Regions from separate parts of the Actinoplanes friuliensis DSM 7358 genome, predicted to be linked through region 2. Evidence: riboswitches for the same ligand, from Rfam matches in the RefSeq annotation. Region 2 holds a riboswitch; each other region holds the start of a gene.
The links. A riboswitch is a leader RNA that binds a small molecule or an ion and turns the genes downstream of it on or off. The one in region 2 is predicted to bind cyclic di-AMP.

Region 1 (7,018 bases), 3.6 Mb from region 2:
AAGGCGGCGCTGGAGACGGCTGTGCTCGACGCCGAGCTGCGCTCCCAGGACCGCCCGCTGTCCCGCGAGCTCGGCGCCGTCCACGACCGCGTCCCGTGCGGTGTGTCGGTCGGCATCATGTCGTCGATCGGCGAGCTGCTCGACGCGGTCGGTGGTTATCTCGACGCCGGCTACGTGCGGATCAAGCTGAAGATCGAGCCCGGCTGGGACGTCGAGCCGGTCCGCGCGGTCCGCGAACGGTACGGCGACGACGTGCTGCTGCAGGTCGACGCGAACACCGCGTACACGGTGGGGGACGCCCGGCATCTCGCCCGGCTGGACCCGTTCGGGCTGCTGCTGATCGAACAGCCGCTGGACGAGGAGGACATCCTCGGGCACGCGGAGCTGGCCAGGCGCATCAGCACGCCGGTCTGCCTCGACGAGTCGATCACGTCGGCGCGTACGGCCGCCGCGGCCATCACGCTCGGGGCGGCGGCGATCGTCAACGTCAAGCCGGGGCGGGTCGGCGGATACCTGGAGGCGCGGCGGATCCACGACCTGTGCGTGGCTCACGGCGTACCGGTGTGGTGCGGGGGGATGCTCGAGACCGGTCTGGGGCGGGCCGCGAACGTCGCGCTGGCGGCGCTGCCGGGCTTCACCCTGCCCGGCGACACCTCGGCGTCCGACCGGTACTACCGCACCGACGTTACCGAGCCGTTCGTGCTGGAAGAGGGGCATCTGCGGGTGCCTACGGGGGCGGGGCTGGGCGTCTCTCCCGTACCGGAGATTTTGGATGAAGTGACCGTCTCGACCGAGTGGATCCCGCTGGGCTCGCACTGAGAAGAAGCTCACGAAAGTCGCTCAGGGCTTGGCCGGCGGCCTTCGGGGGTGGCTAACGTCGGCCCGGTCCGCTGACGTGGACCCCGCGGTCGGTAACGCCGAATCCTGCCGCCGACCGGGCCGGGACCTTTATCGAATGGCATGGAGCGGGGGACCCACACGTTCCCCGGCACGCGCTTGCCGCGTGCCTCGGGGTGAAGCCGCGCACCCGGCGGCCGGGCAACCTCAGCCCGAACCCGACAGCTGACCTCGCAGGCGTGGAGGTTGTACACAAATGGCACAGAATCACCAGCGGTTCCTGCGCGCCCTCGGCCTGATGGCGGCCGGCGCAGCGGGCACGGTCGCGATGCTCGGCCCGGCCACCGCGGCCGAGGCGAAGTCCGGTGTGAACTGGGATGCCGTCGCGAAGTGCGAGTCCGGCGGCAACTGGAAGATCAACACCGGCAACGGCTACTACGGTGGCCTGCAGTTCAGCCGCAGCACCTGGAAGGCGTACGGCGGCGGGAAGTACGCGAGCACGGCCAACAAGGCCAGCAAGGCGGAGCAGATCCGGATCGCCGAGAAGGTGCTGGACGGGCAGGGGATCGGCGCGTGGCCGACCTGCGGCAAGAAGGGCAAGACCAAGGCCAAGTCCTCGTCGTCGTCCGCGCATTCCTCGGCCCGGACTTCGCACTACACCGTGAAGCCGGGTGACACGCTCGCCTCGATCGCGGCGGCGAAGCACGTCAAGGGCGGCTGGCGGGCGCTCTTCAAGCACAACCGTTCCGTGCTCGGTGGCAACCCGAACGTCATCGTCCCGGGTCAGCGCCTGGCGCTCTGAGATCCGGCCCGGCTGCCCTTCCTCCGTGGGGCAGCCGGGCCCTCCCTTTCTGTCGCACCCCCTCTCTATGTTGTGCGCATGGTTTCGGCGGCGTACTCCTACCTCGGGTCCTCGGCTCTCACCGACGGTCTGACCCTGCAGACCTCCGGTGGCCCGGCGGCGCATCCCCGCTTCTTCACGGGCTTCCTGAACGATCCCGGTGCGGCGGCGACCGGTCTGCTGGCGGTGGCCGAGGTCGCGCGCAGCCGCTACTTCCGCCCGGTCAGCCCGGCCAGCCTCGATCCGGTGGTGACCGCGGGGTCCGACCGTCTGCGGTTCGAGTCGTTCTCCGGCTGCTGCGGTGTCTACGCCCGCCTCGACGTGCTGCCCGCGGGCATCGACGGTGAGATCACCGCGCACGGCACCACCAATGTGGACGTCAACGTCCCGCTGCAGCGCGCGCTGACCCGTGTCGGCCGCGCCGATCCGCTGCACCTCGCGGTCGGCCCGGACGATCTGACCGTCACGACCTTCGACGGGCCGCTCGTCGAGCGCAAGGTGCCGCTGCCGTCGCGCTGGCTGCGCGGCTTCGCCGAGGCGCAGGTGCTGACGTCGCGGTTCGACCCGCGCGCCGAGGTCGGCATCGCCGACGCACGAGCCCTGCTCAACCGCCTGCCCGCCGGTGACCGTTCGGTGCTGTGGGCGGTGCCCGCCGGCCGCAGCCTGCGGCTCACTTCCCGGCCGGTGCCCGGGGCGGTCTGCCTGCCGGGCGCGGGACGCCTGGTCGCGCTCAAACCGTTCCTGCGCCACGCGACCGCCCTGCGCGTCTACGGTCCGCCGGTCGCCGCCGGTGCCGGTCCGGTCGCGAGCACCTGGGAGCTCAGCCTGCCGTCGCTGCGGCTCTCGCTGACCCTGTCGCCCGAGCCCTACCGGGGCTTCTCCGGTGAGGGTGCGGTCCTCGAGGCCCTGGCCGGTGACGAGGTCGCCGACGACGCCGATCTGATCAGCGCCCTGCTGTCCTGGGACCCGGCGATCGACATCGACGCGCTCGCCACCGCCTCCGGCCTCGGCCCGCAGCGGGTCAGGGCCGCTTTGACCCAGCTCGGCACGGCCGGCCGCGTCGGTTACGACGTCGCCGAAGCGGGCTACTTCCATCGCACGTTGCCTTACGCCGCCGACGTCGTCGCCACGATGAATCCCCGCCTGGTCGGCGCCCGTGCCCTCGTCGACGCCGGCGCGGTCACGGCCACCGGTGAGGTTGCCGAGGTCCGCAGCGGCGACGAGATCTACCACGTCCGCGACACGTCCTGCACGTGCCCGTGGTGGGGAAAACACCGCGGGGAGCGCGGGCCGTGCAAGCACGCTCTCGCCGTCCGTATGGTCCGCGCGTCGTGAGCCTCGACGGCGAGACCCTCGACCGGCCGCTGCGCTCGGGCGACGCTGCCTCCGTGGCGGCGCTGCTGCTGGCCGCCACCGAGGCCGAGCGGACAGCGCTCGCCGACTGGGTGGAGACGAGCCTCAAGAGCATGCGGCGCGAGGACTGGTGGAAGGTCGAGGACACCACGGCCGGTGCGTACGCCCTTGCCATCATCGGCTGCCTGTCGTCGCCGACCCGCGCGGCCACTCTCCTGTGCCGGCGGGACATCCGCGACCGCTGGGACCGCGTCCCCGCCGCCGCCTTCCTCGAGCTCGTCCGGATCCGCGAGCTGCCGTGGCTGGGCGACCTGGCGGTCCGCCTGGCCGGGAAGCTCACCATCGACGGCGCGTGGCAGGGCGGCTGGGCGTTCGTCGCCGGTCTCCTCCGTGAGTCCGGCACACTGCCGCCGGCCACCGAGAGCGTGCTGCGCGGCTGGCTCAACACCCTTCACGACGGTGGAGCAGACCTGACTCCGCTCCTGCGCGACGACCCGTTCCTCGACGCGCTGCTGCCGGCGGTCTTCACCATCGACGGCCTCGGCTCGGAGCTCAACCACGGCCGCTGGAACAAGGAAACCGGCGAGTGGGACAACGCGCCCCGCTTTCCCGCTGCCATTGTCGACCTCATCGCCGAAGGCCGCCTGGCCCGCGGCCCGATCCTCGACGCGACGGTCGACCGCCTCACCCGCGGTGACAAACCGGGGTTCCTGCGCGCCTTCGTGATGCTTCATGATCTTCTCGAGCCCACGGTGGACGAGCTGGCCCGCCACACCGTCGCCTACGTCCAGCTCCTCCCGCACTCCGGGCCGGTGATCGCGGCGCTGGCTCAGCGCGCGTTGCGAACCCTCGACGAGGCCGGTCGCCTCGACGCCGAAACGCTGTGCGAGGCCGGCGGCCTGGTCCTGCTCCGCAAGGAGAAGAACCTCGCCAAGGCCCAGCTGTCGATCCTCGACAAGGCTGCCGGCCGTGACCCGGGCCGCGCCGGGGAGGTGCTCGAGACGATCGCCGTTGCCTTCGGACATCCGGCCCTCGACATCCAGGACCGGGCCCTCGCCCTGATCGCCAAGCACCTTCCTCTGCTCGACGACCCCGGCCGGGACTCTCGTCTCACGCACCTGGCCGAAGCGGCCACCGCACTCGGCGGGGATCTGCCGGCCCGTGCCGCACAACTGTTCGGCGCTCCGGAGCCCGAGGCCGCTCCGCAGGTCGTTCTCCCGCTGCCACCGCCGCTGCCGACCGCGGAGATGCCACCGCCGATCACCAGTGCCGTCGAGCTCGCCGAGCAGCTGGTGGCGCTGCTCCACGAGCGCACGGCAGTCCGCTGGGAGCATGTGCTGGCCGGACTCGTCTCGCTGCCCGCCGCCGGGCTCCCCGAGGTCCTGCAGCCGGTGCTCGACCGCTATCCGGACCTGTTCGTCCAGCGCTACGGGGCTTGGCAGCCCCGCCTGGTGTACCTCGGCGAGGCGATCCGTTCCGTCATCGCCCCGCACGACCACGGCACCTTCTGGCCGCGCATGATCTCCATGGCCGAGACGGCCGGGCCGGCCGATTCACCGGCCGTGATCCTGGTGCTGCGCATCTCCGAGCTGGCCGTCCGGATCACGCAGACACCGGTACCGATGCTGGTCGCCACCCCGACGCACGTCAACGGCAGCCTCGACGCCCGGGTGCTGCTCACCCGGCTCCAGCGTGCCGAGGCCGAGGGATGGGAGCCGTGGCCGATCGACTTCGACCAGGCTCTGCTGCGGGTGCCCCGGGTGACAGACCCGGAAGTGCGGGCCGCAGCGGATGCACTGACCTCGCCGCGAGGACGGGAATTCGCGGCCTGGCTGGCTGCCGGCGGCCTACCGGATCCGTTGAGCGTCCGCCTCGAGCAGCTGTCCGGCAAGGGGACCCGAGCGATGCGGTCGGAAGAGCTTGTAGCCCGGCGTGTCGTCGCCGAGCTCTACCCGGACCCCACCGACCGGCTCGGGCTGGAGACGCAGCTGGTTGCCCTCGAACGCTCCCCGAATCCCGACTACTCCAGCGGATCGGCGAAGACCCCGGACGTCGACACCATGGTGCTGCCCCACCACCGTGAGGTCATCGCGGCCTGGTCCCTGCCGGGCCTCGCCGGGCACGCCGACCAGGACGGCCGCGGCGGAGGCGAACTTCTGCCGTTGCTCGCCGACTGCACCGGCCCGATCGGACCGGCGATGGCTCTTGCCCTCGCGTACGTGTTCGGTGCCCGTCACCAGACCGACCGCACCGCTGCCGTGGACGCTTTCCTGGCCCTGGTGCCCACCGACGGCGCTGTCGCGGCGGCCGTCGGTGCCGAGCTCGGCGATCTCTGCGGCGACGGCACGATCAAGCTGAACCGCGTGGTCACCGCTCTGACCGACGCCCACCGCGCCGGCGCCACGGCCGCGGTCTGGGAGGTGCTCGCTGCCGCCCTCCCGCCGCTGCTGCCCCGGGCCCCTCGTGGCCTCCCGGACCTTCTCGAGCTGGCAGCACAGACCGCCGGCGCGCTGGGTGTCACCGCCGAGCTCGACGGGCTCGCCGACGTCGCCTCCGGCCCGGGAACCACCCGCCTGGTAAAGGAGGCGAAGCGCCTGCACACCGTCCTGTCCCGCTGAAACCGCAATCCCAGGAGATCGTGTGGAAACCTCTCATCGCTGGCTGCGCCCGACGGATCCGCGGGCCGGTCGCCGGCTCGAGTTCGGTGCGGACTACAACCCGGAGCAGTGGCCGAGGTCCGTGTGGGACGACGACATCCGGGCCATGCGGGTCGCGGGGGTCACCGTCGTCTCCCTCGCGATCTTCTCGTGGGCGCGGCTGGAGCCGTCCGAAGGGGAGTACACGTTCGGCTGGCTCGACGAGGTCATGGACCTGCTGCACGCGGGTGGCATCGCGGTCGACCTGGCCACGGCGACCGCGTCCCCGCCACCGTGGCTGACCACCAAATACCCGGAGATCCTGCCCGTCGACCGGCAGGGCGCGACGGTCTGGCCCGGCGGCCGCCAGCACTGGCGGCCCACCTCGCCCATCTTCCGGGAGCACGCGCTGCGGCTGGTCCGGACCATGGCCGGGCGCTACGGCGGTCACCCGGCCCTGACCGCCTGGCACATCTCCAACGAGCTCGGCTGCCACAACGCCTACGACTACTCCGACGACGCGGCCGCCGCCTTCCGCACCTGGCTGCAGAACCGGTACACCGGTCTCGACGCCCTCAACGCGGCCTGGGGCACAGCGTTCTGGTCGCAGCACTACAGCGAGTGGGCGCAGATCCTGCCGCCACGTCAGGCCGCCACCCATCCGAACCCGACCCAGCAGCTCGACTTCAAGCGTTTCTCGTCGGATGCGCTCAAGGACTACCTGCGCGCCGAGAGGGCGGTCCTGCGGGAGCTCACGCCCGAGGTGCCGGCCACGACCAACTTCATGGTCATGGACAGCACGAAGGCGCTGGACTACGCCGACTGGGCGGCGGAGGTCGACTTCGTCGCCAACGACCACTACGTGCAGCGGGGTCCGCGGCCGCTCGACGAGCTGTCGTTCTCGGCCAATCTGACCGGGCACCTCGCCGGCGGCCGCCCGTGGTTCCTGATGGAACACTCGACCAGCGCCGTGAACTGGCAGCCGATCAACGTGCCGAAAGCGCCCGGTGCGCTGGCCCGGGACTCGCTCACCCACGTCGCCCACGGCGCGGACGCGGTCTGCTTCTTCCAGTGGCGGCAGTCGGTCGCGGGCGCGGAGAAATACCACTCGGCGATGCTGCCGCAGGCGGGGGAGGACAGCGCGGTCTTCCGGTCGGTGGTCCAGCTCGGCGAGACGCTGCGCCGTCTCGCACCCCTGTCCGGTACGCCGCGGAGTCCCGCCCGCGCGGCGATCCTCTTCGACTGGACGTCCTGGTGGGTCGCCGAGCAGGACTCGCACCCGACCGACCGGTTGCGCTACCGCCAGGAGGCCCTCGACTGGTATTCCGCCTTTCTCGACCTCGGCGTGCGC
Region 2 (7,018 bases):
CGGGCAAGCCCGCGCCGGACACCTTCCTCTACGGCGCGAAGCTGCTCGGTGTGGCACGGGAAAACTGTGCCGTCTTCGAGGACGCGCTCGCCGGTGTGGCCGCCGGCAAGGCGGGCGGATTCGGCATCGTGATCGGTGTGGACCGTGTCGGTCAGGCCGACGCACTGCGGGAGCACGGCGCTGACATCGTCGTGCAGGACCTCGCCGAGCTCCTGAAGTAAGACCCCTTTACAGACTTTCTCATTTCGAGAGGCACCACCGTGATCCGTGAACGGGCCTACCCCGTCGACCCCTGGCACATCAGGGAGACTCGGCTGGACCTGGACCTGCTGGCTCAGTCCGAGTCGGTCTTCGCCCTGGCCAACGGCCACATCGGCATCCGGGGGAACCTGGACGAGGGCGAGCCGCACGGCCTGCCCGGCACCTATCTGAACTCGTTCTACGAGCTGCGGCCGCTGCCGTACGCCGAGGCGGGCTACGGGTTCCCCGAGTCGGGCCAGACCATGGTCAACGTCACCAACGCCAAGCTCATGCGGCTTCTCGTCGACGACGAGCCGTTCGACGTGCGGTACGGCGAGCTGCGCTCCCACGAGCGCACCCTGGACCTGCGCGCGGGCACGCTCGAGCGGATCGTGGAATGGGTCTCGCCCTCCGGGCAGGCGATCCGGGTCCGCACCGTGCGCATGGTGTCGTTCACCCAGCGGGCGGTCGTCGCCTTCCTCTACGAGGTCGAGCCGCTGACCAGCTCCGCCCGGCTGATCCTCCAGTCGGAGCTGGTCGCCAACGAGCAGCTCCCGCCGACCAGCAAGGACCCCCGGGTCGCGGCTGTGCTCGATCACCCGCTGCAGGCCGAGGAGATGCTGGAGCAGCGCACCGGCGGCCTGCTCGTGCACCGCACCAAGGCGAGTGACCTGCGGATGGCCGCGGCGATGGAACACCTCGTCGAGGCGCCGGGCAAGCACGCCATCACCACCGAGGGGCACCCGGACTGGCTCCGGACCACGGTCGCCACCAAGCTCGAGCCGGGGCAGAAGCTGCGGGTCGTCAAGCTGGCCGCGTACGGCTGGTCCAGCAACCGCTCGCTGCCCGCGGTGCGGGACCAGGTCGGTGCCGCGCTCGCCAGCGCCCGTCTGGACGGCTGGGAGGGCCTGGTCGAGGCCCAGCGTGATTACCTCGACGCCTTCTGGGACCACTCCGACGTCAAGGTGGAGGGTGACCCGGAGGTGCAGCAGGCCGTGCGCTTCGGGCTCTACCACACGCTGCAGGCCGGTGCCCGCGCCGAGCAGCGGCCCATCGGGTCCAAGGGCCTCACCGGCCCGGGATACGACGGCCACACCTTCTGGGACGCCGAGACGTTTGTCCTCCCGGCGCTCACCTACACGCAGCCGGCCGCCGCGGCGGACGTGCTGCGCTGGCGGCACTCCACTCTGGATCTTGCCCGGGAGCGCGCGCAGACCCTCGGGTTGCAGGGCGCGGCCTTCCCGTGGCGCACCATCCGCGGGCAGGAGTGCTCGGCCTACTGGCCGGCCGGCACCGCGGGCTTCCACATCGGCGCCGACATCGCCGACGCGGTGCGCCGGTACGTCTCGGCCACCGGTGACTACGACTTCGAGCGTGACTACGGTCTCGAGCTGCTCGTGGAGACCGCCCGCCTGTGGCGTTCGCTGGGGCATCACGACCGGCACGGCCGTTTCCACATCGACGGCGTCACCGGCCCCGACGAGTACACCGCCGTGGTCGACGACAACATCTACACCAACCTGATGGCGCAGCAGAACATGTTCGCCGCGGCCGACGCGGCCAAGCGGCACCCGGACCTCGCCCGCAAGCTGGGCGTGGACGACGAGGAGTCGGCGTCGTGGCGGGACGCGGCGGCCTCGGTGCACATCCCGTACGACCGGGAGCTCGGGGTGCACCAGCAGTCGGAGGGCTTCACGCGGCTGCAGGAGTGGGACTTCCAGAACACTCCGCCGGAGGTCTACCCGCTGCTGCTGAACTACCCGTACTTCGACCTGTACCGCAAGCAGGTGGTCAAGCAGGCCGACCTGGTCATGGCCATGTACGTGCGCGGTGACGCCTTCACCCCCGAGGAGAAGGCGCGCAACTTCGCGTACTACGAGGCGCGGACGGTCCGGGACTCGTCGCTGTCGGCGTGCATCCAGGCCGTGATGGCGGCCGAGGTGGGTCACCTCGAGCTGGCCCACGACTACCTGGGTGAAGCCGCCCTGATGGACCTGCACGACCTGCACCAGAACGCCCGTGACGGCGTCCACGTGGCTTCCCTGGCCGGCTCCTGGATCGCCCTCGTGGCCGGTCTGGGCGGCATGCGGGACTCGAACGGCCAGCTGTCGTTCGCGCCGCGCCTGCCCAGCCGGATCAACGGCCTGGAGTTCTCCCTGCTCTGGCGCGGCCTGCGGCTGCGGGTGGAGGTCACGGCGGACGAGGTCACCTACTCGCTGCGCAACGGCGGTGGTTCGGCCCGGCTGGACCTCCTGCACCACGGCAAGGAGGTCACGATCACCCAGGTGAAGCCGGTCGTGCTGCCGATCCCGCCGCAGGGCCCGATGGGCCCGGCGCCGACGCAGCCGGCCGGTCGGGCCCCGGTCCGCCGGGCCACCGGCAGCTGACCGAGCTACAGCAAGAAGCCCCCGTCCTCGAGGAGGACGGGGGCTTTCTGTTGGTCCGGAGCAGCGCTAAAGCATCGAGACGTGGACGTGGTCCGTGTGGTCGGACGGGCCGGAGTAGGACTTCCAGCCGGTCGCCGGGAACCAGATCTGTCTGTTCCAGATGACGTACAGGATGCCGAGCCGGTCGGCGTTACGGACCAGGAACGCCATCAGGTTGTTGCCGTACTCCCGGGTGTCCTGGTTGTGCCAGGGGGCGAAGCCGCTGTTCTGCAGGGACCAGTCGCAGGCCCGGCCCTTGGGATGCTCGAACGGTCCGCCGTTGCGGTGACAGCCGACGAACCTCTTGAACTTCGCCTTCTTGACTTCCTTGTACATGTGGAAGGTCCGCGGGGTGATGCAGCCGCTGGTCGTCGGGTCGTTCACGCTGCACGACTCCGGGCCGAAATCGCCGTCGGAGTTGCGGGGAGCGGGGGCCGCCACCGGTGACTTGGAGAGGACAAAGCCGCCGGTCACGGACTTGCCGCCGACCTTGGCCAGGGCGTTCTCCGCCGACTCCTTCTGCTTTTTCATCGAGGCCAGATTCTGCTGCTGGGCCTTGACCTCCTGATCGAGGCGGGCCTTCTGCGTGCTGACGTCGTCGATCGCCTCGTACAGCTCGTGCAGCTTGCCGTCGTTGATGGCGTTGATCTCCTCGAGGGAGACCGCCTTCTTGAGGAAGCCGTCCGGGCCGTCGGTGTTGAGCAGGAAGCCCATCGTCGAGATGCCACCGGTGCGGTACTGCTGGGCCGCGACCGCGCCGACCTCGGGGAGCAGAGAGTCCCGCCGGGTCTCGGCATTCTTGACCTTGAGGGCCAGACCCAGCTGGGTCTTGGTCGACTTCGCAACCGCTGATTTGGCCGCCAGGAAGCGTCGTCCCGTGGAGTCGAGGACGTCGTTCAGGAGCGGATCGTCATCGCCGTCGTCGGCGGTCGACGACTTCTTGTCGTCGTCGGGGTCGGCGCTCGCCGGTGATGCGGGCACGAGCAGCATCGTGACCGCTACGAGCGGTGCCAGGGCGAGAACGAGCCACCGGCGGGGTCTTGCCGTCATTCACAATCCTTCCGCGTGACCACCGACCGGGTTAGCTGACGGGTTCGGGACGGAAGCGATCCCTACCACGGTTACGTGGATTCACCCCACTACTACACATGGGTCCCCGGCTCGCCTCGCGGCGATTAGGCGGTGGGCTGCCGGCACCTTGGGGGCGGTGCCTTCTTGGCAGTGACCGGCGGCCAGCTTACCTGACAACTGCCCTGGTGACAGTCCGGCAACGGTGGTGAAAAGCGTTACCCGGCAACGACTTTCCGTTACTGCTCGATGGAATGACGCAGGTCATAGCCCGTAACGGCACATCAATGTGAGTCGTTGCATTCTTTCCGTCACGAAATCACGCCGCGTATTTGCATTGTTGCGCTCAGTACGACACCTGTCGATTCGTGACATCGATGGGTAGTGTTCGTCACGGTCTCACAGCAGACCGCCGCCTAATCGCCGCAAGGCGAGCCGGGGACCCACCCGTGTTATGGGGTGAATCCACGTCACAGTGGTAGGGATCGCTTCCGTCCCGAACCCGTCAGCTAACTCGGTCGGCGGCCGACGGAAGGAAAGCACGTGAGGCTCAAACCTGCCCGCCGGCGATTAGCGACCGTCCTCGCGGCGCTCGTCGCCACCACGGGTCTGGCACTCGTCGCCCCGTCCTCCGCCTCGGCGTCACCCCGGCCGCTCGCCGCGCCCGGTGACTCGGGCGACGACGGTGAGGGCGGCTCGAAGTCCCTGGTCCAGCAGCTCGAGGCGGCGTCCAAGGGCTTCGTCGAGGCCAAGGAGGCCCTGGCGACCTCCAGGAAGCGCCAGCAGCAGCTGATCGACAAGCTCAAGGAGATCAACACCGAGCTCGGCCCGAAGCAGGCGGCGCTGGACGACATCGTCCAGCAGTCGTACCGCACCGGGCGGCTCGGGCCGATGACCGCGCTGGTCACCGCCGACTCCACCGGCAGCATGCTGGACCGCGTACAGACCCTGGAGACGATCGCGGTCAAGCAGGACCGGGCCGTCCGCGATCTGAAGGACTCGAAGACGCAGCAGGAGCAGGCGAAGGTCGCGATCGACGCCGAGATCCGCGACCAGCAGCGTCAGCTCACCGTCATGGCCAAGCGCAAGACGCAGGCCGAGAACGCCCTGAAGGCCGCCAACGCGGCCAGTGGCAGCTCCGACGCCTCGGACTCGTCCGGTGGCAGCAGCTCCAGCGACGGCGGCAGCAGCTCGAAGGCCGCCGCGGCGCCGCGGAACTCCAACGGTGAGCTGCCCAACGAGTCCTGCAGCATCAACGACCCCACCTCGTCCGGCTGCATCACGCCGCGCACGCTGCACGCGATGAAGGAAGCCAAGAAGGACGGCTTCACACGCTTCGTCGCATGCTTCCGGCAGCAGAACAGCGGCGAGCACCCCAAGGGTCGTGCCTGTGACTTCGCCGCCGACAAGAACGGCTTCGGCGGCGACGCCACAGGCAGCAGCAAGACGTACGGCAACCAGCTGGCGAACTACTTCATCAACAATGCGAGCCGGCTGGGTGTGCTCTACGTGATCTGGTTCCGGCGGATCTGGCTACCGAGCAGCGGCTGGAAGTCGTACTCGGGGGCCGGTGGGGATCCGTCGAGTGATCACACCAACCACGTGCATCTCTCGATGCGCTAGCTCCGGCGGGGAGTGCGGGGCCTACCGCTTGGTGTAGGCCTCGTACTCCTTCAGGACCTCGTCGGTCGGGCCGTCCGCGCGGATCAGTCCCGACTCGAGCCAGATCGCGCGTTCGCAGGTGTCCCGGATCGACTGCTCGCTGTGGCTGACCAGGAAGACCGTGCCGGCCTGGGCGCGCAGATCGCGGACCCGCTGCTCGCTGCGCCGGCGGAACTTCGCGTCACCCGTCGCCAGCGCCTCGTCGATCAGCAGGACGTCGTGCTTCTTTGCCGCCGCGATCGAGAACCGCAGCCGCGCCGCCATGCCCGACGAGTACGTCCGCATCGGCAGCGAGCTGAAGTCCCCGCGTTCGTTGATCCCGGAGAACTCGATGATGTCCTTGGTCTGGGCCTTCACCTCGGCCGGGCTCATGCCCATGGCGAGGCAGCCCAGGACGACGTTGCGCTCGCCCGGCAGGTCGTTCATCAGGGCGGCGTTGACACCGAGCAGCGACGGCTGCCCGGCGGCGTAGATCGCGCCCTTCTCCACCGGCAGCAGACCGGCGATGGCCCGCAGCAGGGTCGACTTCCCGGAGCCGTTGGTGCCGATCAGACCGACGGCCTCACCCTTGTACGCGACGAAGCTGACGCCCTTGATCGCGTGCACCTCGCGCAGTGTCGCGGGCTTGGCACCGGTCACGATGCGCTTGAAGCTCGCCAGCGGGCTGCCCGTGCCGGGCGTGGCCGACTGGTGCACCCGGTAGACCACGTGAGCGTCGTCGACGATGATCGTCGGATCGCGCCGGTCGTTGCTGGAGACGTCAGCCACGGCCGTACCCCTTCTCTCCGCGCCAGAAGTAGACGTAACCGCCGAGCCCGGCCACGAGGGCCCAGGCGACGGCCTCGAGCCACAGCACGCCGGCGGGCGCCGCCAGCGGCACGTCCTCCATCAGTGCGTGCCGCATGAGGTCGATGAAGACGAGCAGCGGGTTGGCCTCGACCACGGCCAGCTTCCAGCCGCTGAGGTGCTCGGTGAAGCGGGTCACCGGGTAGAGCACGGCCGAGCCGTACAGCCAGATCCGCATGATGAACGGCACCAGTTGCTTGAAGTCGGCGACCTTGGAGCCGAGGCGGGCCACGGCCATCGCCAGACCGGCGTTGAAGATCGACTGGAGCAGGAAGATCGGGACGATCAGCAGCCATTCCCAGGTGATGCGCTCACCGAAGGCCAGCACGATGACCATGAGGACGGCCAGCGAGGCGATCATGTTGCGGATCTCGACCATGACGATGGCCAGCGGCAGGCTGGCCCGCGGGAAGTGCAGGGCGCGGATCATGCCCAGGTTGCCGCTGATCGCCTGGATGCCGGCCTGCACCACCGACTGGGTGAAGCCGAAGATGAAAACGCCGGTGCAGAGGTACGCGACGAAGTTGTCGATGCCGCTCTTGGTGTTGAGGACGACACCGAAGATCACGTAGTAGACCGCTGCGTTGATCAGCGGCGTCAGCACCTGCCAGAAGATGCCGAGCCGGGTGCGGCCGAGCGCGGAGGAGACCTTGGCATTGGCGAACGACGTGATGAAGTGCCGGTAGGACCACAGCTGCCGCGAGTAGTCGCGCAGGCTGGGGAGCTTGCCGGCAGCGCTCAGGCCGTGCTTGCGGGCCAGCTCCTTGAGCGAGAGG
Region 3 (7,018 bases), 3.9 Mb from region 2:
CAGACGACCGCGACGATGCCGTAGACGGCCGTGAAGGCGAGCAGGGACGCGAGGACCTCGCCGCTGGTCAGGCCGGGCGAGATGCCGTCGGCCACCCGTGAGATCCCGAACGCCAGCCAGGGCTGCCGAGCCGTCTCGGTGAAGATCCAGCCGAGGCTGTTGGCCGCGGTCGGCAGCAGCGGGATGAGCGGCAGGAAGCGCAGGAAGAGGCGGGACCAGCGGCGGCTCTCGTCGAGCTCGCGGCCCTTGCGGGTCGTCCACAGGTAGAGCGCCGCGGCGGCCATGGCCAGCATGCCGATGCCGATCATCAGGCGGAACGTCCAGAACGCGACCGGGATCATCGGTACGTAACTGCCGGGGCCGAACTGGGCGGCGTACTGGGCCTGGAGGTCGTCGATGCCCTGGACCTCGGCGCCGGGGCTGCCCTTGGCCAGGATGGACAGCAGCCAGGGCAACTCGATGCTGAAGAACGGCTTGCCGCCGCTGATGTCGCCGATGGCGAAGATCGAGAACGGCGCGCCGGTGGTGGTCTCGTACAGGGACTCGGCGGCGGCCATCTTCATCGGCTGGACCTCGGTGATGACCTTGCCGAGGTGGTCACCGGTCAGCGCGGTCAGGGCGCCACCCGTGACTGTCATCCACGCGCCCAGGCGGGCGAGGGGTGCGAAGCCGGCGTCCGAGCGCCGCCGCCAGATCGCGATGCCCAGCAGCAGCGAACCACCGACCATGCACGCACCCGCGAGGGTGTGCGGGAAGGCGGCCAGGTTGACCTTGTTGAGCAGCAGCTCACCGAAGCTGTCGAGGCGCGCCCGCCCGGTGACGGGGTCGAGGGAGTAGGCGACCGGGTTCTGCATGAACGAGTTGGCCGCCAGGATGATGAACGCGGACAGCACGGTCCCGACGGCCACGATCACGATCGTGGCGGCGTGCAGCTTGCGCGGCAGCCGGTCCCAGCCGAAATACCAGAGGGCCAGGAACGTGGCCTCGAGGAAAAACGCGAGCATGCCCTCGATCGCGAGCGTCGGGCCGAAGACGTCGCCGTAGAAGCGGGCGAAGTTGCTCCAGCCCAGGCCGAACTGGAACTCCTGCACGAGTCCGGTGACCACACCGACGGCGAACGTGACGATCAGCAGCTTGCCCACGAACTTCGTCAGGTGCAGGTATTTCTCCTGGCCGGTCCGCATCCAGGTGAGCTGCAGCCCGGCGGCCGCACCGGCCAGGCTGATCGACAGCGGCACGAAGAAGTAGTGGTAGATCGTCACCACCGCGAACTGCAGCCGTGTCAGGTCGAGCACGTCCATGGTTGCCCCCTCTACGACGTCTCGTAGTAGATACTACGCGTCGTAGTACGACGTCGTGCAGTAGAGTGGGTCACATGGCTTCTGGAGATCTCGAGCGCGAGGTCATGACGCAGTTGTGGGACGCCGGGGAGCCGCTGACCGTGCGCCAGGTGCACGAGCGGCTCAGCCGTGACCGCGACCTCGCGTACACGACGGTGATGACCGTGCTGGACCGGCTGGCCAAGAAGGGTGTCGTCCTGCAGCAGCGGGCCGACCGCGCCTACCGCTACGTGCCCGCGCAGACGCGCGAGGAGATGACGGCCGCGCTGATGCTCGACGCGCTGAGCGCGGCCCCCGACGGCGTGCGCGACGCGGCCCTGGCCCACTTCGTCGGCCGGATCGACCCGACCGCGCTGACCGCCGCCATCGAGGCGGCACGGAAGGACCCGGGCGCCGCACCGTGACCGCGCTGCTGCTCGGCGCTCTCGGGCTGACGTTGTCGCTCGTGGTGCCGGGCATCCTCGCCTCCGCGCGCTGGCCCGCCCGCACGCCGGCCGGGGCCGTGCTGCTGTGGCAGAGCATCACCCTCGCCGGCGTGCTCTGCGCGCTCGGTGTGGTGCTGGCCGGCCCGCAGGAGCTCGTCAGTGAGCTTGGCTCCCGCCGCCCGGTCGGCGCGATCGCCCTGATCGGCGCGCTGGCAGTGGCCGCTCTGATCATCCTGCGCCTGGTGGTCTCGCTCGTGCAGGTGAGTCGCCGCTCGCGGGCCCGCCGTGCCCGGCACCGGCTGCTGGTCGACCTGCTGGACACCGCGGAGCGCCACGGCGCGTTGCCGGCCGAGGTGCCCGAGGGGCTGCGCGTCCTCGACGGGCCGCTGCCGTTCGCGTACTGCCTGCCGGGGCGCTCGCCGCGGGTGGTGCTCAGTGGTGGCGCGTTGCAGGTCCTCGACGCCGAACAGGTGTCGGCGGTGATCGCGCACGAGCAGGCCCACCTGCGGCACCGCCACGACGTGGTCATGGAGTCGTTCACCGCGTTCTACCGGGCGGTGCCCCGGCCCTTGCGCAGCCGTGCGCCGCTCGACGCCGTCCACCTGCTGCTGGAGATGGTCGCGGACGACGCGGCGCGGCGCAGCACCGGTGCCGCGCCGCTGCGGACGGCCCTCGCGCTGCTCAGCGACGCGGTCAGCCCGGACGCTCCCGCCGAGGTGGGCAGCGCGGACGCGGATCGCCGCCGGCGGCTGGAACGCCTCGACGGGCCGGACCCGCGGTCGAAGGGTCTGACGGTGCTGGCGGCCACCCTGGCCGCAGGCCTGCTGGTGCTACCGACCGTGATCCTGGTGGTGCCCTGGCTCGACCGTGCGCTCTCGGCGTGGCCCCTTTAAGTCCGTCTTAATTACGGTGCGTCACACGGCGTTATGCGTTCTGTGTCCCTATACCGCCGGGTTCTCTAACGCTTTGATCGGGAGTACGGTGGTGCCCGGCCGCTCAGTCCCCCCTCGTCCGATCCCGGGCGAACTGACGGCCACCGCCTAATCGTCGTTCACGAGCCGGGGACCCAGGAACCAGGGGTCAAGCCACAGCATCACCGTGGCCGGGCGCGCTTCCCGCCCGAACCCGTCAGCTAACCCGGTCGGCGGCCGAGGGAAGAAAGGACACTGCACCTACGTGAAACGGATTGAGGCGCGCAGCGCCGCAATTCTGCGCGGCATCGCCTGCGCCGTCGCCGCGGTCGGGATTCTTCTCGCTCCCGGGGTGGCACATGCGACACCGTCGCCGTCGAACATCGAAAAGCAGATCGACGAGCAGTGGAACAAGCTGGAACCGGTGATCGAGCAGTACAACGACGTGCACAACCAGCTGATCAAGAACCGGGCCCAGCTCAAGAAGATCGACAAGCGGCTCGCACCGCTGGAGCTGCAGGTCGATCTGGCCATGTCGCAGGTGGGCAACATGGCCGGGCAGGCCTACATGCAGGGCTCGCCCAACGCCGTGAAGGCCATGATCGTCAGTGGCTCGCCGACCGGTCTGACCGAGAAGCTCACGTTCCTCGATCAGCTCAGCCGGCACCAGCGCGAGTCGATCGCGGGTGTGGCCAAGCTGCGCGACCAGCTCGCGGGTGACAAGCGTGATCTGAAGACCCTGACCGATGCCGTCGCGGCACGCGACAAGCTGCTGGGACAGCAGAAGAAGGACATTCAGAAGAAGGTCGACGATCTGCAGAAACTGCGGATCAGGGCGTACGGCGCGAGCGGCAGCTCGGGCGGTGCGTTCCGGACGGGCCCCTGTCCGGTCGACTACGACAACTCCAAGGGCGGCCGGGCGGCGCAGAAGGCGTGCTCGCTGATCGGCAAGCCCTACATCTTCGGCGCCGAGGGGCCGAGCGGTTACGACTGCTCCGGTCTCACCAAGGTGGCGTGGGCGGCTGTCGGAGTGCACCTCGAGCACTTCACGGGTGATCAGATCGGGGCGGGCAGGGCGGTCAGCCGCAGTGAGCTGCAGCCGGGTGACCTGATCTTCTACGGCAGTCCGGTCCACCACGTGGGTCTCTACGTCGGAGGCAACACCATGGTCCACGCGCCGCACACGGGAGACCATGTGCGGATGGCGTCGATCGACCGCAGCGGGGCGATCACCGGCATGCGCCGGCCGGGCTGACCCGGTTCGCACCGCACACAGAAAGGCCGCCACCTGACGTGGCGGCTTTTTCTGTGTACCAGAATGGCCCGATGTTCCCCGCCGCCTTCACCCGCAACATCATCGGAAACTGGGGTGACGCCGGCCGCGAGTGGCTGGCCGGCCTCCCGGCGCTGATCGACGCCGTCACCCACGACTGGGGGCTGACCGCCGGTGACCCGTACCCGTTGAGTTTCAGCTGGGTGGCACCCGTGCGCCGGGCCGACGGCTCGCCGGCGGTGCTCAAGCTGGGCGTGCCCTCGACGGACGACCTGGTGCACCAGGCGGCCGCACTGTCCTTCTTCGACGGTGCCGGCGCCGTGCGGCTGCTGCGCCACGACGAGGCCCGCGGAGCGATGCTCCTCGAGAAGGTGGAGCCCGGGCACACCCTGCGCCGCCTGGTGCTCGAGCACGACCAGGAGGCCACGGACGTCCTGATCGCGATGATGCGCCGGCTGCACCGGCCCGCGCCACCGGACCTGGCCGTCGCGGAGCTCACCTCCTACGGCAACGGCTTCGCCGAGCATTTGCGGCGTTACCCCGGCGAGCACCCGATTCCCCGGCAGTTGGTCGTCCGCGCCGCCGGACTCTTCATCGAGCTGTGCCAGTCCGCCACCGAGCGCGTCGTGCTGCACGGCGACCTCCACCACGAGAACGTCCTCGCCGGCGACCGCGAGCAGTGGCTGGCCATCGACCCCCACGGCCTGGCCGGCGACCCCGGGTACGAGGTCGGCCCGATCCTCTACAACCCGTTCGACGGTGACGAGCCGGTGCTCGGCCTGGTGCCGATCCGCATCGAGCAGTTCGCCGAGGGCCTCGGCATGCCCATCGACCGCGTGGTCGCCTGGGGCTTCGTACAGGCGGTGCTCTCCGAGGTCTGGGACGCGGAGAGCGGCGAGTCCAAACCGGGCCAGGCCCTCGACGTGGCGCTCAGCCTGGAGCGCCGCCTCTCCTGAGCAGAGTCAGGAGCCGGACGAGCTCCTTGCGGTCCGCCGCCGACAGGGGCGCGAGCAGCTCGTCCTGAATCTCCTCACCCTTGGCGGCAAGCTCGACGGCGCGTTCCTGTCCGCGCGGGGTGACGGTGACGGTGTTGCGGCGCTTGTCGTCCGGGTCGGGCCGCCGCTCGACGTAGCCGTCCGCGGCCAGCTCGTTGAGGGCGGCGACCACGTCGCTGAAGTGAATGGCCGTGCGGCGTCCCAGGTCGGCCTGGCTGGCCGGCCCGTCGTCGATCAGCGTCGACAGCAGCCGGTAGTGGTAGCCGCGGGCGCCGATCTCGGCGAAACGCTCACCGACCAGGCGGTGGGCGTACGCCGCAGTCTGGGTCAGCAGCCAGCTGGGGAGGTGGTCCATGAGGCGAGATTACCATTTGCCGGACTAACGTTAGTGCGCCTAACGTTAGACGCATGAACGATATCGAGCCGTACCGCGTCCACGTCCCGCAGGCCGACCTCGACGACCTGGCCGACCGCCTCGGCCGCGCAAGGTGGCCCGACGAGCTGCCGGGCGTGGGGTGGGACTACGGGATCCCCCTCGAACGGGTCCGGGAGCTGGCCGAACGCTGGCGTACCACCTACGACTGGCGTGTGCACGAGGCGGCGCTGAACGCGTACCCGCAGTTCGTGACCGAGATCGACGGGCAGCGGATCCATTTTCTGCACGTGCCGTCCGCGAACCCTTCCGCTCTACCGCTGGTGCTCGTGCACGGCTGGCCCGGGTCGGTGCTCGAGTTCCTCGACCTGATCGAGCCGCTGACCGATGACTTCCACCTGGTCATCCCGTCCATCCCCGGCTTCGGCTTCTCCGGCCCGACGCACGAGAAGGGCTGGGGCCTGGAGCGGATCGCGCGGGCGTTCGCCGAGCTGATGAGCCGGCTGGGCTACGAGCGGTTCGGCGCGCACGGCGGTGACTGGGGTTCGGGTGTGGCTCGTGCCCTGGGTGGCGTCGCGCCGGACCGTGTTGTCGGCGTGCACGTCAACTACCTGCCGACACCAGGGCCGGTCGACGGGCTGTCGGGGCAGGACCGGGAGCGGGCCGAGCGGATCGCGGCCTTCGCCGCGAACCGGCCCGGTTATCAGGTGCTGCAGGCGACACGGCCGCAGACGATCGCGTACGCGCTCACGGACTCCCCGATCGGCCAGCTGGCCTGGATCGCCGAGAAGTTCACCGAGTGGGCCGATCCGGCCTCCTCGATCAGCGACGACGTGCTGCTCAGCGACGTGTCGATCTACTGGTTCACCCGCACGGCCGGTTCGTCGGCGCGGCTGGCCAAGGAGAGCGGTCGCGGCACACCGTGCCCGGTGCCGCTGGGTGTCGCGGTGCTGCCGCACGACATCGTGCAGTCGGTGCGGCCGCTGGCCGAGCGGTCCTTCGACATCCGGCACTGGACCGAGCTGCCGCGCGGCGGGCACTTCGCCGCGCTGGAGGTGCCGCAGGACCTGGCTGCCGACATCGCGGCGTTCTTTCAGCTCCAGGGGGCGGTGACTTCTTCCTCGACGTAGAGCTGGCAGCCGTTGCGGCCCTGGCGCTTCGAGCGGTACATGGCCGCGTCGGCGTGCCGCATCAGGGACTTCACGTCGGAGCCGCCCGGGTACGCCAGAGCCACGCCGATGCTGCACCCGACGTCCAGCTTCAGGCCGGCGACCGAGGCGTTGGTGCTGATGCCCTCGACGATGCGCTGGGCCACGCTCAGCGCCTCCTCGGCGTTCCTGACGCGGGTCAGGACCACACCGAACTCGTCGCCGCCGAGCCGCCCCGCGGTGTCCGTGTCCCGGGTGACCCGCTTGATGACACCGCTGATCGTCTGCAGAAGGCGGTCACCGACGTCGTGGCCGTACGTGTCGTTGACGGCCTTGAAGCCGTCGAGGTCGCAGAAGAGCACCGCCACCGGGTGCTGGTAGCGGGTGCCCTGCGCGAGGGCACGCTCGAGATCGCGGTTCAGCGTGGGGCCGTTGGCCAGCCCGGTGAGGCCGTCGTGGGAGGCCGCGTACGCGATCCGGTCCTGCACCGCCCGGCGCTCGGTGATGTCGCGCTGGTGGCTGACGATGGCCTGGACGGCAGGGTGGGCCAGCA
Region 4 (7,018 bases), 1.7 Mb from region 2:
CACGGGCGGGCCGTCCACCGTCGAGCACCTGCAGCGCCGGACGGAACGGGTCGGTGTTGCGGCCGGTACGCGGCGACCGTGTGCGCTGGTCCCCCTCGCGCACGGTCCGGCCCCGCGGGGTGTACGCCCGCGCGTCGCCGATGCCGCCGAAACCACGGGCCCGGTCGTCGTCGCGTCCGGAGCCTTCCGCCGATGGCAGGTCACGCGAAGCGCCGCGCCGGGGCTCCTGGCCCCGGCGCGGCGTCTCGTCGGAACGCGGCGACACGCTTACCGTCCGGTCGCCGAAGTGGCGGCGGAGTCCTGCGCGGTCACGGCGACCTCACCGGTGGCCGGCTTCGGCACACCGAGGATCTTGCCGTCGGGCAGCCGGATGTAGGCGGGGCTGTCCGCCTTGACCAGGCCCAGCCGGCGGGCGGCCGCGTCGAGGCTGCCCGGGCTGTTGTTGGCGGCGATCTGGTTCTCCAGATCCTGCTGCTGCGAGTCCAGCTTCTTCTGCTGCTGCTGAAGCGTGTCGATGCGGAACGAGTTCTCCGCGGTCTTGGTGTTGATCAGCAGGATGCCGATCACACCGGCCACGACCACCGCGACCACGAGCGCGATGAACGGCGCGCGAGGCGCGTTGATCGGTGCCGGCGGCGCGACCCGCAGCCGGGGACGCGCAGCCGTCTCGTGCTGCTGCTCGGCCGTCAGCTTGAGGGCGGCGCTGCCCTCGGTGGCGCCGACGGTCGGGTAGTGGCGCGCCCCCCGGGCGCCACCGCCCGTCGTGGCGCCGGTCTTCGCGGCGGGCTTGCGCCCGCCCTGGCCAACCTGCTCCGCGGTCCGGCCCCCCGACCGCGCAGTGGTGATGCGCTCGCTCATGCCCCTCCCCCTCCTGGTGTTCCCCCGGGCGTAACCGCCCTTGTCCCCCGTGCGTTACAAGCATTCGGGGCCGTTCGCGGCGGCCCGTCCAGCCCGGTCCTACTTGTCGATCTTTTCCGCCGCGCGCAGCTTCACCGAAGCCGCTCGCGGGTTCTCCGCCACTTCCGCCTCGCTGGGCGGCTCCGACCCGCGGGTCAGCAGTCGCACCGAAGGTCCGGTCCCGGGCAGCTCGACCGGCAGGTCGATCGGCCCGGTGCTGCGTGCCCTCGCGGTGAGGGCGCGCTTCACGATCCGGTCCTCCAGTGATTGATACGACATCACCACAAGGCGCCCTTTCGGGGCCAACAAGTCCAATGCCGCCGGTACGGCGGACTCGACTGCGGCGAGCTCCGCATTTACCTCAATACGTAACGCCTGAAACGTTCTTTTCGCGGGATTTCCACCCGTTCGCCGCGCGGCGGCCGGGATCGCGTCCCTGACCAGGTCCGCGAGCGCCGACGACGAGACGATCCGTGACTTGGATCTCTGCTTGACGATCGCCGAGACGACCCGCGTCGCGAACTTCTCCTCGCCGTACACCCGCAGGATGCGGACGAGCTCGCCCGGCTCGTAGCCGTTGACGACCTCCTCCGCGGTGATCCCCCGCGACTGGTCCATCCGCATGTCGAGCGGTGCGTCCCGCGAATAGGCAAAACCCCGGTCGGGTTCGTCGAGCTGCAGCGAGGACACGCCGAGATCGAAGAGCCCACTGTGGAACGCCGGAAGACGGAGGCCGGCCAGCACGTCCGGCAGCTCGTCGTAGACCGCGTGCACGAAGTGCACCCGATCGCCGAAACGGGCCAGCCGGTGCCGGGAGTGCGCGAGAGCCTCGGTGTCCCGGTCGAGTCCGATGAGGACCACGTCCGGGTACCGCTCCAGCACGGCCTCGGCGTGCCCGCCCAGGCCCAGCGTGAAGTCGACGTGCACCGCGCCCGGCAGGACCAGGGCGGGGGCGAGCAGCTCGAGGCAGCGCTCGAGCAGCACCGGCACGTGTGTGCCGCGAAGCTCCCCCATGTCGACCCCCATTGCCTGCTCTTTCCGCGCTCACCCGGTGTCCTGCGACGACCGGTCGTCTGTCCGTACCGCCAGATCCCCATCCGCTCGTGCCCGTTGCCTTCGGGCGCGCCCGACCGGACACACGCCTGGCACCGGGGAAGAGGCGCCAGGAGCGGGAGCGGCTGGAGATCTCGCAGTACGGCGGCAGCGACGTCCGGACCGTGTCGACGGCCCACAGGTGCCACGCCTCACAGTCCGCCGGGCAGCACCCCCTCCTCGATGTCGGCGAACTCGTCCTCGCTCGCCGAGAGGTACTGCTCCCAGGACTGCTTGTCCCAGATCTCCACCCGCGTGCTCGCGCCGATCACGACGAGCTCACGATCCAGCGCCGCGTACTCCCGCAAGTGGCCCGGGATGGTGACCCGGCCCTGCTTGTCGGGGATCTCGTCGTGCGCGCTGGCGAAGAACACCCGGCTGTAGGCCCGGGCGGCCTTGTTCGTGACCGGTGCCTCACGGAGCTGCCCCGCGATGCGCTGGAACTCGGGCATCGGGAAGACGTAAAGGCAACGTTCCTGCCCCTTGGTGATCACGACACCTCCCGCCAGTTCGTCACGGAACTTCGCCGGGAGGATCAGCCGGCCCTTGTCGTCGAGGCGCGGGGTGTGAGTGCCGAGAAACATCGGCCTGACCCCCCTGCCCCCGGCGGTTTCGCGGACCGCCTGTCGTCTGGGCCGGCAACCCCCTCGGAGTCAGCTCCTCAGGCCCTGCCACTGCGCTCCACTCTACTCCACTTCCCTCCACTCGCAACAAGAATGGACCGGTCTGCGAAGCCGATTCGCGGATGAATGCGCACGTCAGAGCCGGTGAGGTGGAAGTGGAGGGGTTCGGGCCTCCGACCATGGTCCACTTTCCGACATGCCGCCCAGGCGGGCACGAAAGTCCCCAGAAATCGGGCGTTCTTTACCGCCCGCGAACCCTCCTCCCGCGATCCGGGGAGCGAAGTGGAGGGAATACGACAGTGGGGCGTGACCCGAAACGGGTCACGCCCCACTGACTCTCGTACTGCTCTTACTACTTCACTGCTCTACCTCACGCGGCGACGAGGCGGCGCACGACGTAGTTCTTGCTCCAGATCTTGTGCTTGCCGACCCGGGCGCCCGAGTGCGGCGAGTCCCACATGTACCCGTTGCCGGCGTAGATGCCGGCGTGGGTGCCGTAGGAACCCGACCGGACGACGATCAGGTCGCCGATCTTCTTCTTGCTCTTGGCGACCGCCTTGCCGTACTTCTGCTGCGAGTTCGCCTTGTGCGGGAGCTTCTTACCCGTCGTCTTCTTGTAGACGTACTGGGTGTAGCCCGAGCAGTCGAAGCGCTTGGGGCCCGAGGCACCGAACTTGTACAGCGCGCCCTTGTGCTTCTTCGCCTGGGCGAGAACCTTCGCCCCGCTGCTCTTCACCGTGATCTTGATGGCCCCGCTGGTCGCCCAGCGGATGTTCGTGGCCCCGGTGTACTGCGTGCGGAAGTAGCCGGTGATGTGCGGCTCCGCGGTGAGCTTCACCGTCCCCTTCGAGGACAGCTTCTTCGTCACCCAGGTGCGCCACTTGCCGTCTCGCTTGGCCTGGAGGCGTACCGAACCGCGGGTGACGACCTTGCCGGTCTTCGGGTCGATCACCTTGGCGGTGACGCTGACCTTCTTGCCCCACGCGACGGAGCGGGTCGCGGAGTTGGTGATCTTCGGCTTGACCGCCGGCGCCGCGGCTGCCGCCGTGACGACGGGAGCGGCGGATGCCGCCGGCGTACCGATCAGCTGGCCGGCGCAGAGGCACGCACCCAGGGACAGTGCGATGGTTCCGGTTCCGGGCATGCGGCGGCCACGGCTCGAACTGCGTTCGTGCACGGTAGAGATATCCCTCCGGCACGCCTGCGAGGTTAGCTGTCGGGTTCGGGCGGGAAGGTGTGCCCGGTCGCCAAAAGGTGACTTCACCCCAAGGTCCGCAACTGCCGGACCGGATCTGGGTCCCCCGTCCCTGCCCCCGTATGCCTGTGTGGTTGAAGCTGCTTCCGTGGTCGTGCCGCGCGGACCGGGGCAGGGCTCGGCGTGGTCCGGTGCGGTACGAGCGGCGAGCGGATGCTCACCGGCAGGGACCTTGCTACCCGATTTCCGGGCCGACTGTCGGGCCTTGCTTGGTTACGCAGCGTATTTGGCATACCGGAGCCTGTCCGGTTTGTAACCACCCCGTGACAAATGCCAGCGCTTTGCGTAGTTCTGTGATCACGCTCCGGTGAAGGTTACGGGTGAAACACAACACACAAAAAGCCGCAGCAGGGTGGATCATGCGCGTGTCCGAGGTCGGGAGATTGCCGTCGCAAACGCCCCCAGCGGGCCAAACACGACGCCGGGCGGCGGGGTGGAGATCATCCGTTCGGCCGAGCTTCGGCCTGCGGACCCCTCCCAGGCCGCGCGGGCCGCTCCACCACTCGACGTAGTGTCCGTTTCCGGTACCCTCGTCGCCGTGACGGACGGGAAATTGCCCCTACGGGCCAAGGTCGCGACCTCCGTGTCGCGAACCGCTGCGGCGCTCTCTCGGGCCGCGGGACGCGGTGACGGCTCGGTGATCGGCGGGTGGATCGGTCTCAAGATCGATCCTGACCTGCTCAGGAACCTCGCCGCCGGCCGTGCGATCGCGCTCGTGTCGGGCACCAACGGCAAGACCACCACGACCCGGTTCACCGCCGCCGCCCTCGGCGTCCTCGGCCCGGTCGCCACCAACTCCTTCGGCGCCAACATGCCCACCGGGCACACCTCGGCGCTGGCCAAGGCCGGTGCCACCCCGTTCGCGGTCCTCGAGGTCGACGAGCACTACCTCGCCCGGGTGATCGACGAGACCACCCCGCGTGTGGTCGCCTTGCTCAACCTGTCCCGCGACCAGCTCGACCGGGCGAAGGAGGTGGCGATGATGGCGCAGATGTGGCGCACCGCCCTCGCCGCCCACCCCGACATCCACGTCGTCGCGAACGCGGACGACCCGATGGTCGTCTGGGCCGCGATCAACACCGCCAATGTCGTCTGGTTCAGCGCCGGTCAGCGCTGGCACGACGACTCCTTCGTCTGCCCCGAGTGCGGCTCCCCCATCGAGCGCGCCAACGGCGAATGGTGGTGCACCGGCTGCCCGCTGCGCCGCCCCCAGGCCCAGTGGACCGTCGAGGACGAGGGTGTCCTCGACCCCAAGGGCGACTGGCACCTGGTCAAGCTCCAGCTCCCCGGACAGGTGAACCTCGGCAACGCCGCCACCGCGCTGGCCGTCGCCGCCGAGTTCGGCGTCCGGCCCATAGAGGCCGTCCCCCGCCTGGCCGGTGTCGCCTCGGTGGCCGGCCGGTACGCCCAGGTCGAGCGCGACGGCCGCAACATCCGGCTGCTGCTGGCCAAGAACCCCGCCAGCTGGCTCGAGGCCTTCGACATGGCCGAGGTGGCTCCGACACTGCTCTCCATCAACGCCCGGGACCCCGACGGCTTCGACACGTCGTGGCTCTACGACGTCGACTTCTCCCCTCTGCGCGGGCGGCAGGTCCTGATCACCGGTGACCGGGCCTACGACCTCGCCGTACGACTGGAAGTGAACGATGTGGCCTTCCGCCACGTGACTACCTTCGACGAGGCAGTGCGGGCGAGCCCGCCGGGACGCCTCGAAGTGATCGCGAACTACACGGCGTTCCAGGACATCCGAGCGGAGTTGGACCGTGTCAACTGAGAGCACCCTCCGGATCGTCTGGATCTACCCGGACCTGCTTTCCACGTACGGCGACCGCGGCAACATGCTGATCCTCGGCCGCCGCGCCGCCCAGCGGGGCATCCCGGTGGAGACGTACGAGGTCCGCTCGGACCAGGCCATGCCCACCACCGCCGACATCTACCTGATCGGTGGCGGTGAGGACGGCCCGCAGGCGCTCGCAGCCCAGCGCCTGATCGCCGACGGCGGCCTCCACCGCGCCGTCCACCAGGGCGCGGCCGTGCTGGCCGTCTGCGCGGGTTACCAACTCTTCGGTCGCTCGTTCTTCGCCAAGGGAGCCCAGTGCGCCGGGCTCGACCTGATGGACCTGTACTCCGACCGGGGCGAGACCCGCGCGGTCGGCGAAGTTCGCGGCGACATCGATCCGCGGCTAGGGTTGCCCCCGTTGACCGGTTTCGAGAACCACGGCGGCCGCACCCACCTGGGCCCCGGCGTAGCCCCCCTGGCCCGCGTCACAGCAGGCATCGGCAACGACAGCCAGACCGAGGGCGCCTGGCACGGCAAGATCCTCGGCACGTACGCCCACGGCCCCGCTCTCGCTCGCAACCCAGCTATAGCCGATCTGCTACTGCGTTGGGCGATCGGCGCGGATAGTCTTCAACCGCTCGACGACACCTGGGCCGACCGGCTCCGAGGCGAGCGACTCGCCGCAGCCGGCGCCGCATGACCCGCACCTCAGTCCTCGACCGACGAGAAGTAGGGACACGCCTGCATGACTGACACCCTGATCGCCCCGCGGGGCATCACAACCCCCGCCACGGACCCTCAGGTCAGCACGCAGCCCTCAACCGGCTGGCGCCACCGCGCCCTCCGCTTCGGCGTCCTCGGCGCCGTCGTGGCAGGCCTCGGCGTCGCCGCCGCCGTCCTCCCCCTGCAGGCCATCGCCGACTCGGTGGTCGCCCTCGGCCCCGCCGCCGCCGTGGCGATCGCCGTGGTCGGCGGCCTGCTCCTCTCGGTCCTGGTCCCCCCGCACCGCCATCACCCTGGCCTGCGGCGCCCTCCTCGGCCCCGCCACCGGCGCAGTCACCGCCCTGGCCGCAGCCATCATCGCCGCAGTCGCCACCTACTACGCAGGCCGCTGGGCCGGCCGCGGCGCCCTCGGCTCCCGCGCGGGCGGCAAGCTCGAGCGCCTCGACGGCTGGCTCAACCGCCGCGGCCTGTCAGCGGTGCTGCTGGTCCGCTTCCTGCCGCTCGCACCGTTCGGCCTGATCGGCTACGCCTACGGCACGACCTCGGTCTGCCGCAAGCGCTACCTCCTCGGCACCACCCTCGCTTCGGTCCCGTCCGCGGTTTCGTACGCCGTGATCGGCGCGGCGGTGACGTCGCCGGGCTCGATGA

Region 1: another riboswitch for cyclic di-AMP. It lies ahead of AFR_RS19020 (LysM peptidoglycan-binding domain-containing protein); the one in region 2 lies ahead of AFR_RS02330 (coiled-coil domain-containing protein).
Region 3: another riboswitch for cyclic di-AMP. It lies ahead of AFR_RS20330 (C40 family peptidase); the one in region 2 lies ahead of AFR_RS02330 (coiled-coil domain-containing protein).
Region 4: another riboswitch for cyclic di-AMP. It lies ahead of AFR_RS10070 (C40 family peptidase); the one in region 2 lies ahead of AFR_RS02330 (coiled-coil domain-containing protein).

Annotation. Positions count from the first base shown of each region.
Region 1 is NC_022657.1:4,125,047-4,132,064, forward strand. Features, by position in the region: gene menC (o-succinylbenzoate synthase) at 1-819, shown strand, start outside; cyclic di-AMP (ydaO/yuaA leader) riboswitch at 906-1,091, shown strand; gene AFR_RS19020 (LysM peptidoglycan-binding domain-containing protein) at 1,094-1,639, shown strand; gene AFR_RS19025 (DprA-like winged helix domain-containing protein) at 1,718-3,013, shown strand; gene AFR_RS19030 (DUF6493 family protein) at 3,010-5,649, shown strand; gene AFR_RS19035 (beta-galactosidase) at 5,672-7,018, shown strand, end outside.
Region 2 is NC_022657.1:481,079-488,096, forward strand. Features, by position in the region: gene AFR_RS02320 (beta-phosphoglucomutase family hydrolase) at 1-221, shown strand, start outside; gene AFR_RS02325 (glycoside hydrolase family 65 protein) at 261-2,627, shown strand; gene AFR_RS02330 (coiled-coil domain-containing protein) at 2,694-3,716, opposite strand; cyclic di-AMP (ydaO/yuaA leader) riboswitch at 3,722-3,858, opposite strand; cyclic di-AMP (ydaO/yuaA leader) riboswitch at 4,138-4,274, shown strand; gene AFR_RS02335 (coiled-coil domain-containing protein) at 4,278-5,357, shown strand; gene AFR_RS02340 (ABC transporter ATP-binding protein) at 5,379-6,164, opposite strand; gene AFR_RS02345 (ABC transporter permease) at 6,157-7,018, opposite strand, start outside.
Region 3 is NC_022657.1:4,403,803-4,410,820, forward strand. Features, by position in the region: gene AFR_RS20315 (cytochrome ubiquinol oxidase subunit I) at 1-1,301, opposite strand, end outside; gene AFR_RS20320 (BlaI/MecI/CopY family transcriptional regulator) at 1,376-1,744, shown strand; gene AFR_RS20325 (M56 family metallopeptidase) at 1,741-2,658, shown strand; cyclic di-AMP (ydaO/yuaA leader) riboswitch at 2,793-2,927, shown strand; gene AFR_RS20330 (C40 family peptidase) at 2,942-3,931, shown strand; gene AFR_RS20335 (aminoglycoside phosphotransferase family protein) at 4,003-4,905, shown strand; gene AFR_RS20340 (MarR family winged helix-turn-helix transcriptional regulator) at 4,880-5,299, opposite strand; gene AFR_RS20345 (epoxide hydrolase family protein) at 5,362-6,447, shown strand; gene AFR_RS20350 (sensor domain-containing diguanylate cyclase) at 6,411-7,018, opposite strand, start outside.
Region 4 is NC_022657.1:2,154,163-2,161,180, reverse strand. Features, by position in the region: gene AFR_RS10090 (peptidoglycan D,D-transpeptidase FtsI family protein) at 1-265, opposite strand, end outside; gene ftsL (cell division protein FtsL) at 268-858, opposite strand; gene rsmH (16S rRNA (cytosine(1402)-N(4))-methyltransferase RsmH) at 958-1,923, opposite strand; gene mraZ (division/cell wall cluster transcriptional repressor MraZ) at 2,142-2,573, opposite strand; gene AFR_RS10070 (C40 family peptidase) at 2,983-3,756, opposite strand; cyclic di-AMP (ydaO/yuaA leader) riboswitch at 3,796-3,959, opposite strand; gene AFR_RS10065 (Mur ligase family protein) at 4,421-5,641, shown strand; gene AFR_RS10060 (type 1 glutamine amidotransferase) at 5,631-6,347, shown strand; gene AFR_RS47715 (hypothetical protein) at 6,465-6,653, opposite strand; gene AFR_RS47710 (TVP38/TMEM64 family protein) at 6,658-7,018, shown strand, end outside.